Linked DNA regions of Pseudoduganella dura. The main gene of each other region encodes a partner of the protein of the gene in region 2 in a complex. Links are inferred from orthologs where the notes say so. Each region holds a gene or a part of one and is shown on either strand. Other genes may lie near its edges.

The links. The genes of interacting proteins can lie anywhere in the genome.
Region 1: the proteins of tldD (region 2) and pmbA are in contact, whole or in part, in a solved structure (PDB 5NJ9), measured with the Escherichia coli proteins. The link is inferred for Pseudoduganella dura from one-to-one orthologs.

The regions. Positions count from the first base shown.
Region 1 is NZ_WNWM01000002.1:3,930,645-3,937,923, forward strand. Bases 2,347-5,278 are described here. They hold pmbA (metalloprotease PmbA), read left to right. Parts: upstream 2,347-3,102; coding sequence 3,103-4,455; downstream 4,456-5,278. Other genes in these bases: mog (molybdopterin adenylyltransferase), read right to left, coding at 2,347-2,419; yjgA (ribosome biogenesis factor YjgA), read right to left, coding at 2,400-3,011; GJV26_RS17280 (TRAP transporter substrate-binding protein), read left to right, coding at 4,553-5,278. Outside these bases: GJV26_RS17250 (aspartate aminotransferase family protein), read right to left, coding at 1-378; GJV26_RS17255 (carboxymuconolactone decarboxylase family protein), read left to right, coding at 474-1,028; GJV26_RS17260 (alpha/beta hydrolase), read right to left, coding at 1,058-1,726; more of mog, read right to left, coding at 1,739-2,346; more of GJV26_RS17280, read left to right, coding at 5,279-5,641; GJV26_RS17285 (TonB-dependent receptor), read left to right, coding at 6,177-7,279.
Region 2 is NZ_WNWM01000002.1:1,804,520-1,811,824, forward strand. Bases 1,946-4,903 are described here. They hold tldD (metalloprotease TldD), read right to left. Parts: upstream 4,176-4,903; coding sequence 2,715-4,175; downstream 1,946-2,714. Other genes in these bases: GJV26_RS07990 (TonB-dependent receptor), read left to right, coding at 1,946-2,507; GJV26_RS08000 (carbon-nitrogen hydrolase family protein), read right to left, coding at 4,253-4,903. Outside these bases: more of GJV26_RS07990, read left to right, coding at 1-1,945; more of GJV26_RS08000, read right to left, coding at 4,904-5,071; GJV26_RS08005 (YhdP family protein), read right to left, coding at 5,082-7,305. UniProt on the Escherichia coli protein: Metalloprotease involved in CcdA degradation. Suppresses the inhibitory activity of the carbon storage regulator (CsrA).

The sequences.
Region 1 (7,279 bases), 2.1 Mb from region 2 along the record:
GATGAACACGCGGCGCTCCGGTTCGCCGTTCTCCACGAAGAACTGGCGCGCCATCTTCAACGCCGATTCCACAGCCTCGGACCCGCCGGAAACCAGGTATACGTTGTTCAGGTCGCCCGGTGCATCGGCGGCCAGGCGCTGCGCCAGTTCCTCGGCCACGTCGGTGGTGAAGAAACCGGAATGGGCATAGGCCGTCGTCTTCATCTGCGCGCCCATCGCGGCCAGCACGTCCGGGTGGCTGTGGCCCAGCGACGACACGGCGGCGCCGCCGCTCGCATCCAGGTAGGTATTGCCGTCGCTGTCGCGCATGTACATGCCGAACGCGCACACGGCGGTGGGTGGCGTCCGGCGCAGGTTCCGGTGGATCATATGGGTCATGATGTCCTCGTCGTGGTTGGTCTTCCGGTCGACAGTAGCCTTCAAGAAACATCAAGACTTTGATTTTTCCCCTGCTTTCAGCGAATATTTCCCATATGACAGACCGTTTCCCGCCCATTTCCCCGGAACATATGACGCCGGAACAACAGGCTGCCGCCCGGGCCGTCATCGACGGGCCGCGCGGCGCGCTGTACGGCCCGTTCGTGCCGCTGCTGCGCAGCCCGGAACTGATGGGTGCAGCCCAGCAGATGGGCGCGTACCTGCGCTACCGCAGCGCGCTCGGCACGCGGCTGTCCGAACTGGTCATCCTGGTCACCGCGCGGCACTGGAACCAGCAGGTGGAATGGGCGATCCATGCGTCGCTCGCGGCGCAGGCCGGCATAGCCGCGGCCGTGATCGACGCGATCGCACAGCGCCGCCCGCCGCCGGGCCTGGCGCCGGACGAGCAGGCCGTGTACGACTTCTGCACCCAGCTGCACGAACGCAAGCGCGTATCGGACGATGTGTACGACGCGGCGTTGCGCCTGTTCGGCGAACGCGGCGTCATGGATCTGATGGGATTGAACGGCTACTACACGTTCCTGGCGATGGTGATGAATGCGGCGCAGACGGCGGCGCCGCCGTCGCCTGCCGCGCCGCTGCCGGAATAAAAAAAAACCCGGCAGTGCCGGGTTTTTCGTTACTTCAGGATCTTGTGCAGCCAGCCGGAAATGTCGTTCACTTCTTCCGGCGACACGGAGTGCTGCATGTAGTAATCGTGCCACTCCACCTGGTAGCCGAGCGTTTGCAGCAGGTCGCGCGAGGCGGTGGCGCGGGCCAGCGGGATCACCTGGTCGAGCCGGCCGTGCACGAGGAAGATCGGCGTGTCCTGGTTGGCCGGGCTGCGCTCGGCGGCCACCTTGTCGGCCAGCGGCACGTAGCCGGACAGGCACAGCAGGCCGCCCAGCTTTTCCGGGTAGCGCAGGCCGGTCTGCAGCGTCATCGCGCAGCCCTGCGAGAAGCCGCCCAGGATGATGCGGTGGGCGGGAATGCCGCGCGCCTTTTCACGGGCGATCAGCGCTTCGACCTGCAACTGCGATGCGCGCAGGCCTTTTTCGTCTTCCTGGCGCCCCAGGTCGGTGTGGACGATGTCGTACCACGAGCGCATCGTGTAGCCGCCGTTGATGGTCACGGGCATCGTGTTCGCGTGCGGGAAGATGAAGCGGATGCCGGGCAGGCCGGACAGGTTCAGTTCCTGCACGAACGGCACGAAGTCGTTGCCGTCCGCGCCCAGGCCGTGCAGCCAGATGATGGCGACCTGCGGGTTGTCGTTGGTGGCGACTTCGATGTTCGGTAGCACGTCAATCATGCGTTTTCCTCGTTACAGTGGAGTGGCCGCCGCACGGTTCCTGATGGCGGACTTCGGCCGGAATGCCTTGCACACGGCGCTGTCGGTTTCGATGTACGGGCCGCCGATCAGGTCGATGCAGTAGGGAACGGCGGCGAAGATGCCCGCGGCGACCTGGTTGCCGGCATCGTCCTTCAGGCCTTCCAGCGTTTCCCGGATGGACTTGGGCTGGCCCGGCAGGTTCATGATCAATGTGGCATGCGGTGCGGTGGCACGATCGTCGGATTCACGGATCACCGCCACCTGCCGCGACAGGATCGCGGTCGGGACGAAGTGCAGGCTGATCTGCCGCATCTGTTCGCCGAAGCCCGGCATTTCCTTCGTGCCCACCGCCAGCGTGGCTTCGGGCGTCACGTCGCGCCGCGCCGGGCCGGTGCCGCCGGTGGTCAGCACCAGGTGGCATTTCACCGTATCGGCCAGTTCGACGAGCGTGGCTTCGATCGTGGCACGGTCGTCCGGGATCAGGCGCGTCTCGACGCGGAACGGCGTGGTGATCGCGCCATTGAGCCATTCTTCCAGCGCGGGAATGCCCCCGTCCTGGTAGACGCCGCTGCTGGCCCGGTCGGAGACGGAGACCAGGCCGATGACGAGCAGGTTCGCCAGCTCGTCCGGCCCGGGGGCCGGCTTAGCCGCATCAGTCGTCGCGGTCGTCATCTTCGTCGTCCTCGCCTTCGGCGTCGGCGGCAGCCTTCGCCGCGCCGCGCGTCTTCGTGTCCAGGTCCTTCAGGATCTGGAAGATCTCGCGGTACGCCTTCGGCGGCTTGTTCTCGGCCTGCTCCTTGCGCGCGTTGCGGATCAGCGTGCGCAGGTGCTGGCCGTCCAGCTCCTGGTGCTCGGCCAGCAGCACGGTCAGCGCCTGGTCGTCCGCCAGCAGCTTGTCGCGGCGGCGCTCCAGCGCGTGCAGCGCGGCCGTATCGGCCTTCGACGCGCCCTTCCAGCCTTCGATGGTGCGCTGGATGATGGCCACTTCCTCTTCCGAGAGGGTGCGCATCTTCTTGCCCACGAACTGCAGCTGGCGGCGGCGGCCTTCGTGGTTCTTGATGGTCTGGCATACCAGGATGGCATCCCGCACGTCGTCCGGCATCGGCACGCGCTTGACGCGGTCGCGCGGTTGTTCGACCAGTTCATTGCCGAGCGCCTGCAGCGCGTCGGACTGGCGTTTCAGTTCGGTCTTGGAAGGACGGTCGTATTTTTCCTCGAATTCGGAGGAATCGAAGCCGACGGCCCCGCGGTTTGCATTTGGCATGATGAAGAACGCGCCACTTCAGGCGCGCCTGTAAAATCGGTAAACGGCTGCTATGATAACTGTTTTAAAGTTTAGCCGGCCAAAACACCCTATGAGCGAATCGCATTTCACCCACAGCCAGGACCAGTTGAAACAGATCGCGCGAGACGTATTGGGTTACGCGCGCGAGACCGGCGGCACCGATGCCGCCGTCGAGATCAGCGAGGGCAGCGGGCTGTCGGTATCGGTTCGCAAGGGCAAGATCGAAACGATCGAGCAGAACAAGGACAAGGGCCTGGGCATCACCGTCTTCGTCGGCCAGAAGCGCGGCAACGCGTCGACGTCCGACTTTTCCACCGCTTCGCTGCGCGCCACCGTGGAAGCGGCGTTCAACATCGCCCGCTTCACGGCGGACGACGAAGCGGCCGGCCTGGCGGAAGAGGAATTGCTCGAGCGCGATCCGCGCGACCTGGAACTGTTCTACCCGTGGCCCATCACCACCGAGGAAGCGGTCGTGCTGGCGCAGCGCGCCGAGGCGGCCGGCTTCGCGGTCGATCCGCGCGTGACCAACAGCGAAGGCGCCGGCGTGCACGTGCAGCAGTCGCACTTCGTCTCGGCCAACTCGCGCGGCTTCATCGGCGGCTACCCGTATTCGCGCCACACCATCTCGGCCACGCCGATCGCCGGCAAGGGCGCCAACATGCAGCGCGACGACTGGTACAGCTCGGTGCGCGATCCGAGCAAACTGGCCACGCCGGAATCGATCGGCCGCTATGCGGCGGAGCGCGCGCTGGCCCGCCTGAACGCGCGCCAGATCACCACGCGCACCTGCCCGGTGCTGTTCGAGGCACCGCTGGCCGCCGGCCTGCTGGGCGCGTTCGTGCAAGCCACGTCGGGCGGCGCGCTGTACCGCAAGTCCACGTTCCTGCTCGATACGCTCGGCCAGCAGGTCTTCCCGGACCACGTGCAGGTCACCGAGGACCCACACGTGGTCGGCGGCATCGGTTCGGCGCCGTTCGACGAGGAAGGCGTGCGCACCCAGTACCGCGACGTGGTCAAGGACGGCATCCTGCAGGGCTATTTCCTGTCCACGTACACGGCCCGCAAGCTGGGCATGAAGACCACCGGCAATGCCGGCGGCTCGCACAACCTGGCGCTGACGTCCTCGCTCACGCAGCCGGAAGACGATTTCGCCGGCATGCTCAGGAAAATGGGCACGGGCCTGCTGGTCACCGAACTGATGGGGCAGGGCACCAACTACGTGACGGGCGATTACTCGCGCGGCGCGTCCGGCTTCTGGGTCGAGAACGGCATCATCCAGTACCCGGTCGAGGAAATCACCATCGCCGGCAACATGAAGGACATGCTGCGCGAGATCGTGGCCATCGGCAACGACGTGCTGATCCGTGGCACGAAGCAGACAGGTTCGATCCTTCTGGAGAAGATGGTGGTCGCCGGTAACTGAACGGTTGCGGCGTCCCCGGCGTTTCCCTACACTGTCCTGAGCAGTAGCGTTTTCCGTAACCGCATTCCCTTACGAAAAAAAATCCTCAGGAGACCGTATGGAACGTCGACGCTTCATTGCGAAGGCTGCCGCGGGCGCCGGTGCGGGCATCATCGCCGCACCGGCCATCGCACAGTCCCAGCCCACCATCACCTGGCGCCTCGCCTCGAGCTTTCCCAAGTCGCTGGACACGATCTTCGGCGCATCCGATACCTTCACCCGCCGCATTTCCCAGCTCACCAACGGCAAGTTCACCATCCGCTCGTTCGCGGCGGGCGAGATCGTGCCCGGCCTGCAGGTGCTCGACGCCGTGCAGGCCGGCACCGTCGAGTGCGGCCACAGCGCCTCCTACTATTACTTCGGCAAGGACGCCACCTTCGCTTTCGACTGCGCGGTGCCGTTCGGCCTCACGTCGCGCCAGCATACGGCGTGGTACGACCAGGGCGGCGGGCGCGAACTGATGCGCGCCTTTTTCAAGGACTACAACATCGTCAATTTCCTCGGCGGGAATTCCGGCACGCAGATGGGCGGCTGGTTCCGCAAGGAGATCAAGTCGCTGGCCGACCTGAAAGGCACCAAGATGCGCGTGGCCGGTTTCGCCGGCAAGGTGCTCGAACGCCTCGGCGTGGTGCCGCAGCAGCTGGCCGGCGGCGACATCTACCCGGCGCTGGAGAAGGGCACGATCGATGCCGCCGAATGGGTGGGGCCGTACGACGATGAAAAGCTCGGCTTCTTCAAGGTGGCGCCGTTCTACTACGCGCCGGGGTGGTGGGAGCCGTCGGCCTCGTTCTCGTTCTACGTGAACATCAAGGATTGGGAAAAGCTGCCGAAGGATTACCAGGCCGCCGTCGAAGTGGCCACCTACGAGGCGCACGTCGCGATGCAGGCCGAGTACGACGTGAAGAACCCCACCGCGCTGGCGCGGCTGCTGAAGAACGGCGTCAAGCTGCGCACCTGGCCGCGCGACACGATGGATGCCTGCTACAAGACCGCCACCGCCGTGATGGAGGAGGAAGCATCGAAGAACGCCAAATTCCGCAAGGTGTACGACCCGTGGAAAAGGTTCCGGCAAGACCAGAACCAGTGGGCCTCGGTGGCCGAGGCGCCGATCCAGAATTACCTGATCAGCGCGGGGCGGGGCAAATGATGCATCGGCATTAAAGCGAACTCTATTCGATCGACTATTGAAATAAAAGCCGGCATGGATTATTTCCATGCCGGCTTTTTTTATGCCGCTTATTTGGCCGTTGAATCTTCCTTGTGGCATCGCCGTGCGCCGAGGTATATAAAAAGCATATAGGGAATTATCTTCCTGGAATACCTCGCTGTAGTTCGGCTGGTGCACTTGAATATACGTATTTGGTTTTCTACAACAATCAGGCGATTTCCATCGACAGGTCATGTTGCGCCGCAAAAATTTCACTGAATGGTCAATAACCGATCAATACAATGAGCAATTTCCTGCAATTCTGCGCTATTGATATCGTGATAACGATTCCAGCAAGCGCTCCGCTGGGCGTTTTCGCGGCGAGGCAAAGTTAATTATGCTGCAACTGCGCTTTTTCTTATCCAATCAACTTGCTGAGCAATGGGATACCGGGAGTTAAAAGCTCCCGATATGCCGCTTAAATATACCCGGCAGGGTTAAAGCAAAAATTCGATTAAAAAAAGTGGAGTAGAAAATGCAAAGGTTCACCATGAAGCCAGCGCGGCTCGGCACGCTGAGCGGTGCCGTTTCGCTGGCGCTTGCCTCGATGGCCGGCAGCACCCCCGCGATCGCGCAGCAGCAGGCCGCCACCGAGTCCGCCGAACCCATCCAGAAGGTGCAGGTGGTTGCCACCCGCGCATCGCAGCAGTCCGGCATCGAACGCAAGAAGAACGCCGCCACGGCGATGGACTCGATCGTGGCCGAGGACGTGGGCGCGTTTCCTGACCGGAACGTGGCCGAGGCGATCTCGCGGATCGCCGGCATCGCCGTCGAACGCGGCGACTTCGGCGAAGGCACCAGCGTGGCCGTGCGCGGCAACTCGCCGGACGTGACCCGGGTGGAAATCGACGGCCAGGGCGTGCAGGCCGGCGGCGGCACCGATCTCAATGGGGGCGGCAGCGGCCGGGGCGTGGAACTGCGCGAGATCTCCGCCGACCTGATCAAAAGCGTGGACATCGTCAAGGGCGCCACCGCCGACATGACCGAAGGCTCGTTGGGTGGCGGCGTGATCATCAAGACCCGCACAGGCCTCGACTTCAAGAAGCCTTTCTATTCGCTGCGCCTGGCCGGCTCGCAAACCTCCTTGAACAAGGACTGGACGCCGGACGGCAACCTGGTGCTGGCCAACCAGTTCCTCAAAGGGCGGCTGGGCGTCGTGTTCAACGCCTCAGCTTCGCAGGTGCGCAACGAAGGGCACTCGGCGCAGAATTCGGCCAACAGTTCGGGTTATGCCCGCGCCATCGATTTCGACGGGTCACCGGAAAAAACCTTTTCATACCAACCGGGCACGGTCGACACGGGCAACGCCAGCGCCACCCAGCCATTCGTGCGCAGCGAGCTCGCTTCCGGCAGTGGCTACTTCGACGCGGCTACGCCGCTGGACCTGATCACACGCTCGGCGGCGGCACAAAGCAAGGCGGATTGCTATGCGGCGTTTCCGAACCTGACACAGGCGCAGGTCAATTCGATCAAGGAAGGCAATACCCGCACCGGTGCGATCAACCAGCGCGGCAACGAACAGCTGACCTGCCTGAACCAGTGGAACGACTACACGCCGGCATTGCTGCGCTACATGCA
Region 2 (7,305 bases):
AGTCCGAAACGGCCACGCCGCTGACGGTGTTTCGCGCGGAGGAATTCATCAAGCAGGGCCTGACGACGGCGCAGGAAGTGCTGGACCGCATTCCGTCGAACCAGACCAGCTTCGGCGCGGCCAATGCCGTGGGCGGCAATGCCAGCGGCCTGCCCACCGGCGGCCAGGCCACGGCGGACCTGCGCGGCCTGGGCGGCGACAAGACGCTGGTGCTGCTGAACGGCCGCCGGCTGGCCACCCACCCGTACGACGGCGCCAGCGTCGACCTGAACCTGATCCCCGTGGCGGCGCTGGAACGCGTGGAAGTGCTGCGCGACGGCGCCTCGGCGATCTACGGCACCGATGCGATCGGCGGCGTGATCAACTTCATTACCAAGCGCAGCGTGGACCGCGCCACCATCGCGCTGGAAGCCACCTTTCCGGAAGAGACGGGCGGACGCGAGCGGCGCGCCAACCTGACCGCCGGCGGCGGCGACCTGGAGCGCGACCGCTGGGCCGTGCTGGGCGTGCTGGACTGGCACAAGCAGGATGTGCTGACATCGCAGCAGCGGCCGTTTTCCGCCACCGGCGTGATTCCGTCGCGCGGGCTGAACATCACCTCCGGCACCACCTTCCCCGGCAATTATTTCGATCCGGTCACCGAAGCGCAGGGCAACCCGGGCAATGCCACCGGCTGCAACCCGCCGCTGTCCGTGCCGCATCCCACCAACGGCACCTGCCGGCAGGATTACACGCGCCAGATCGACAACACGCCCGAGCAGGAACACGTGACGGCCTACGGCAAGGCCAGCATGAAGGTGGCGGCCGACCACACGGCATCGGTGGAACTGCTGTACTCGGTGAACAACGTGAATGCGCGCACCGCGCCGCCGCCGCAGACCGGCCTGGTACTGCCGATTACCAGCCCGTACTACCCGGGCAATTCGGGCGGCGTGCCGGCGCAGGCCGGGCTGTCCGGCGAGCCGCTGAGCGTGAACTGGCGCCCCACCGAGGCCGGCCAGCGCCAGATCAGGTCGAAAGGTTCGGGCACGCGGCTGACCGGCGCGCTCGAAGGCCTGGTGGCCGGCTGGGATTACCAGGGCGGCCTGAGCTTCGCCGTCAGCCGTTCCGAGGAAGAGTTCACCGGCGGCTACGTGACCGACGCCACGTTCGCGGCCGGCGTGCTGAACGGCATCCTGAACCCGTTCGGGCTGCAGAACGAAGCGGGCCGCGCCTACCTGGCCAGCACCGCGCTGCGCGGCCGCGTGCAGGATGCCAGCAACCGGCAGACGTCGTTCGACCTGAAGGCCAGCCGCGAGCTGTTCGATATGGCCGGCGGCAAGTTCGCGGTGGCGTTCGGCACCGAGCTGCGGCACGAGAAGGCCGACTTCAACGTCAACCGCGACATCGCCGGGCAGGCGTCCAGCTCCGGGCTGTCCGGCTCGCTGTCGAAGGACGGCAGCCGCACCGTGCAGGCCGTGTTCGGCGAGCTCAGCGCGCCGTTCCTGAAGAACGTCGAAGCGTCGCTGGCCGCCCGCTACGACCACTACAGCGATGCCGGCAGCACGTGGAACCCGAAGGCTTCGCTGCGCTTCCAGCCGAGCCAGGCCTTCGTGCTGCGCGGCTCGGCCAGCACGGGCTTCCGCGCCCCGACGCTGTTCGAGAAAAACGCGCCGCTGTCGCGCAACGACACCAGCAATACCTACGACGATCCGATCCTGTGCCCGGGCGGGGTGCCGCAGCCGGGCGCCAACCCGCTGCGCGACTGCGATCTGCAGCAGTTCAAGCTGGAGGGCGGCAATTCGGACCTGAAGCCGGAAAAATCGCGCACCTACTCGATCGGCGCCGTCATCGAGCCGATCCCCGCGCTGACGCTGACGGTGGATTACTGGGACATCCGCCTGCGCGACAAGATCGGCGCGCTGCCCGAGCAGACCATCTTCGGCGACTTCGCCAAGTACCGCGACCGCTTCCTGCGCTTCCCGGACGGCTCGCCGAACGCGATCCTGGACCTGAACGAAAACCTCGGCAAGGTCAAAACGGACGGCGTCGACGTCAGCCTGACGGCGCGCACGCCGAACCAGAGCTGGGGCGCGCTGTCGTTCACGCTCGACGGCACGTGGGTGCACAGCTATGAATACCAGAACGAGCGCGATGGCGAATTCGTGCAGAACGTGGGCCGCTACGCGGACAACTTCGTGGTCTTCCGCTGGCGCCACAACGCCGCGCTGACGTGGCGCGGCGGCCCGTGGAGCGCCACCATCGCCCACAACTTCAAGACGCGCTACGACGACCAGAACCTGGTCGAGCCGCAGTACTTCAACCGGGTGTCGTCGTACGGGCTGGTAAACCTTTCCGGCACCTACACCGGCTTCCGGAACATCTCGCTGACGGCCGGCATCAAGAACGTGCTCGACAAGGAACCGCCGTTCTCGAACCAGGGCACGCTGTTCCAGAAGGGGTACGACCCGCGGTATACCGATGCGATCGGGCGGGCGTTGTATTTGCGGGGGTCGTACACGTTCTAGGCGAAGCCGGAAGCACTGGTGTCGGACACCGGCTTCATCGGTGTCGGACACCGGTTTTCGCCGATATTTTGCCGGCTTCGGCGCTGAAAACCGGTGTCCGACACCTGACGGTCGGTCCGCCGCAGCGGTCCGACACCAGCATGCGGCAGCTGTCGGCTAATGCAAAAAGGCGCCGGAGGCGCCTTTTTCATGGGGAGCGGAACGGCGTCAAGCGGTGCCGCCGACGGTTACGCCGTCGATCCGCAGCGTCGGCTGGCCGACGCCGACCGGCACGCTCTGCCCTTCCTTGCCGCACACGCCCACGCCCGGGTCGAGCTTCATGTCGTTGCCGATCATCGACACGCGGTTCAGCACGTCCGGGCCGTTGCCGATCAGGGTGGCGCCCTTCACCGGGTAGGTGACCTTGCCGTCCTCGATCATGTAGGCTTCGCTGGCCGAGAACACGAACTTGCCGTTCGTGATGTCGACCTGGCCGCCGCCGAAGTTCACCGCGTACAGGCCGTTCTTCACCGAGGCGAGGATCTCGGCCGGGTCCTTGTCGCCGGCCAGCATGTAGGTGTTCGTCATCCGCGGCATCGGCAGGTGCGCGAACGATTCGCGGCGGGCGTTGCCGGTGACCGGCATCTTCATCAGGCGCGCGTTCAGCGTGTCCTGGATGTAGCCGCGCAGGATGCCGTCCTCGATCAGCGTGGTGCACTGCGTGGGGTTGCCTTCGTCGTCGATGTTCAGCGAGCCGCGGCGATCCTGCAGGGTGCCGTCGTCGACCACCGTCACGCCCTTGGCGGCGACGCGCTCGCCGATACGGCCGGCGAACGTGGACGAGCCCTTGCGGTTGAAGTCGCCTTCCAGGCCGTGGCCGATCGCCTCGTGCAGCAGGATGCCGGGCCAGCCCGGGCCCAGCACGACCGTCATCGGGCCGGCCGGCGCCGGGCGCGAATCGAGGTTGACGAGGGCGCCCTTGACGGCTTCCTCGGCATACTGCGTGAGCAGTTCGTCGGTGAAGTAGGCATAGTCGTAGCGGCCGCCGCCGCCGGACGAACCCATCTCGCGGCGGCCATCCTGTTCGACGATGACGGTGACCGACACGCGCACCAGCGGGCGGATGTCCGCCGCCAGCACGCCGTCGCTGCGCACCACCAGCACCACGTCGTATTCGCCGGCCAGGCCGGCCATCACCTGCACCACGCGCGGATCTTTTGCGCGGGCGATCTTTTCCACGCGCTCGAGCAGTTTCACCTTCGATGCGGCGTCGAGCGACCCCAGCGGATCGTGCGGCAGGTACAGCGAGCGGCCGCCCTGCTGCGACAGGCCGCCGGCCACCTTGATCTTGCCGGCGCCGGCGCGCGCGATGGTGCGCGTGGCGGCCGCCGCGTCCAGCAGCGCCGCTTCGGAAATCTCGTCGGAGTACGAGAACGCGGTCTTCTCGCCGGACACGGCGCGCACGCCCACGCCCTGGTCGATCGAGAAGCTGCCGGTCTTGACGATGCCTTCTTCCAGGCTCCACCCTTCGTTCTTAGTGAACTGGAAGTACAGGTCGGCGTAGTCGACCTTGTGCGTGAACATGGTGCCGAGCGTCTTGATCAGCTTGCCTTCGTCCAGGCCGAACGGGGTCAGCAGCACGTCGCGCGCGACGGCCAGCGAAGAGAGGTTCGGTTCGAATGGTTTCATGTTGGAGTTCCCGAGCTATGACTGGGTGTCATTGTAGTGGATTGGCAGCGCGGCCGCCGTGCAGCACATCCCCGCGATTACATCGTGCGATGCCGCAGCGCGGGCAGCTTCTGCCGCACGCTGGCGATCAGTTGGTGGTCGATGCGCCCGCCGGCGACGCCCTCGCCTTCCTCGACGATCGCGCATACCTCGCCCCACGGGTCGATCAGCTGGCTGTGGCCCCACGTGCGGCGGCCGTTGACGTGCGTGCCGCCCTGCGCCGCGGCCAGCACGTAGCACTGGTTCTCGATCGCGCGGGCGCGCAGCAGCGTGTCCCAGTGCGCGGCACCCGTGGTGTACGTAAACGCGGCCGGCACCACGATCAGGTCCACCGGCCCCATCGCGCGGAACAGCTCGGGGAAGCGCAGGTCGTAGCAGATCGCCATGCCGACCTTGCCGGCGCCGGTATCGACCGTGCCCACGTGCCTGCCCGGCACGATGGTGCGCGCCTCATCGTACGATTCGCTCTCGTTGGCAAAGCCGAACAGGTGGATCTTGTCGTAGCGCGACACCTGCGCGCCGGCCGGATCGAACACCAGCGTGGTGTTGAGGACCTTGCCGGCCTCCCCGCTGACGAGCGGCAGCGTGCCGCCGAACAGCCAGACGCCGTGCGTGCGCGCCAGGCCGGCCATCGCCTGCTGGATGATGCCGCTGCCGAGCTGCTCGGCCACGACCACCTTGTCGGTATCGGCCCGGCCCATGATCGGCCAGTATTCCGGCAGCACCACGAGGCCGGCGCCGTCCGCCACGGCCTGCCCGACCAGGCGGCGGGCGGTGGCGATGTTCTCTTCCACGCTCGGGGTGGAAACCATCTGGATGGCGGCAACGGCGCTGGCTGGGTTGGCTGATTCGGTCATGCGCTTCTCCTCACTGGGTTCGACTGGATGTTTGCCCATCCGGCACGGCGGTCCGTCCCGGATCGGCCTTGTTCGTGGCGAGCTTGGTGATGACGGGCGATTTCCACGGCCCCGTCACCTGCATCTGGTAGGTCAGCGCCTTCATCATCGGCGCCGACAGGAATAGCTGGGCCAGGTAACTGCCGAGCCCGATCACAGGGTTCACGGCCAGCGCATACACCAGCGGCGCGGTGCCGAAGTTGAGCTCCGGGATCACCACGACGTGCAGGTTCGTCGACTCGTTGGCGATATCCGCCGTGCCCGCCATCAGCACGGTGGCCTGCACGCCATGCATCTTCAGGTTCTCCGTCTTCACGATGCCGCGGTCGATGACGGCATCGGCCGTGATGCCGTCGAACGCCAGGCCTTCCGAAAACACGTCGTGGAAGTCCAGCTTCAGCAGCCGCGGCAGCGCCTGCAGGCTCAGCACGCCCAGCAGCTTCGCCGCGCCCGGGTCCTGCTTCAGGAACTGACCCTTTTCCACGTTCAGTTCCAGCTTGCCGGCCAGCGTGGGGATGTCGAGCGAATACGGCAACCCGTTCCATGCGATGTCGCCGGACAGCTTGCCCTTGCCGCCCTTGACGGTATCGGCAAAGCCGAAGCGTTCCAGCAGCTTGCCGGCATCGGCGATGTCCAGATTGAAGTTCAGCGCCGTGCTGTTGCGCTCATTGCCCTGGTCGCTTCGTCCGCCGCCGCGGCTCACCCAGCGGCCGGTGCCGTGCAGCGCGCCGTCGGCGTTGACCAGCGCCAGCTTCGACACGCGCCACTCGCGCGACGATGTGATCAGTGCATTATAGGCCTGCAATTCCAGGCTTCCCAGCGGCCGGTTGAACAGTTCGAAGCGCTCGGCCATGATGTCCAGCGCCGGGATCGCCGGCGAGCCGGCCGATTTTTCCAGCAGGTCCTTGACTTCGCCGGCGGCCGATTCCGGGATGATCAGGCTCGACAGCCGGGCCGTCACCTTGCCCAGTCCGCGGCCGGTCGGCGCCTCGTTCCATGTGATGTAGCCGTTGGCCTGCTTCGAATCGATGCTGGCCTGCCACGCGCCGGCGCGGTGGGTGGCGCCCAGCACCACGCCGTCGAGCTTGCGGCCGCCGAGGATCAGCGCCTCGGTGCGCGCCGCCATCGTTTCCGGGATCACGTATTGCGACAGGTTCGGGCCGTCGCCAGCGGCGCCGCCGTCCGTGCCGCCACCACTGTTCGCGCCGGCGATATCGGTGCCCAGCGCCAGCCAGTCGTCCACGTTCAGCGACTTCGTGCTGACATTGAGCGCCATACCGCTGTCCGGTTCCGGCGCCGGCACGTTGACGCCGATGCCGCCGCGCACCAGCCGCCATGGCCCGCGTTCCAGGCCATGGACCTCGCGCTGGCGCTGCCAGGCGGCCGCCACGGTATTGCCCAGCGAGAGGCGGATATCGTCGCGCGCCAGCCCGGCGTCGTTCGCGGCCGCGCCGTTGAGCACGAAGTGCAGCGGCAGCGCGTCGGCGGCGTTCTTCACCAGCGGCGCCGGGAAATCCAGCCCCACGCCCGTCAGCAGCGATTCGACCACCACCTGGTACTGGCGGTTGTGCGCCGTGATCAGCCCGTTGTAGCGCGCGCTGCCATTGAAGTGCTTCGCCAGTTGCTGCATGGCGGCCGACGGATACGTGCGACGCAGGCCGTCCGCCGTGACGTTGCCGCCGATGCGCACGGCGATCGTGCCGTCGCGCTGCGTGCCGCCGCCCACCGTCAGCTGGCCGCCCAGCAGCGTGCCGTTCAGGCCGTTCAGGTTGACGCCATGCTCGTCGAACTCGATCTTGCCGGTGGCCAGCAGCACGGGCGGCATGTCGTTCCACAGGGTCACGTCGTTGCCCTGCAATTGCAGTGTGCCGTTGACCTTGCTTTCGCGCAGCCTGGCCAGGGGCAGGTTCAGCTTCAGCGCCAGTTTCGCGTTGCCGCTGGCCGTGGTCTGGTCGGTGAAGTGGCCGATCCATTCCAGCACCGGGCTGTGCGTCACATAGCGCAGGAAATCGCCCATCGCGCCGGCCGCGTTGCCGTCGATTTCCAGGATGCTGTCGTGGTGGATCAGGTCGGCGATCACCGCTTTCACGCCGGCCAGGTTGACGTTGCCGGTCCTTGCCGTGTCGGCGTGGATTTCCATGCGCGCCCGCTCGAACACGAAACCGCCGCGGATGCCCTCGGCCAGCGGCCATAGC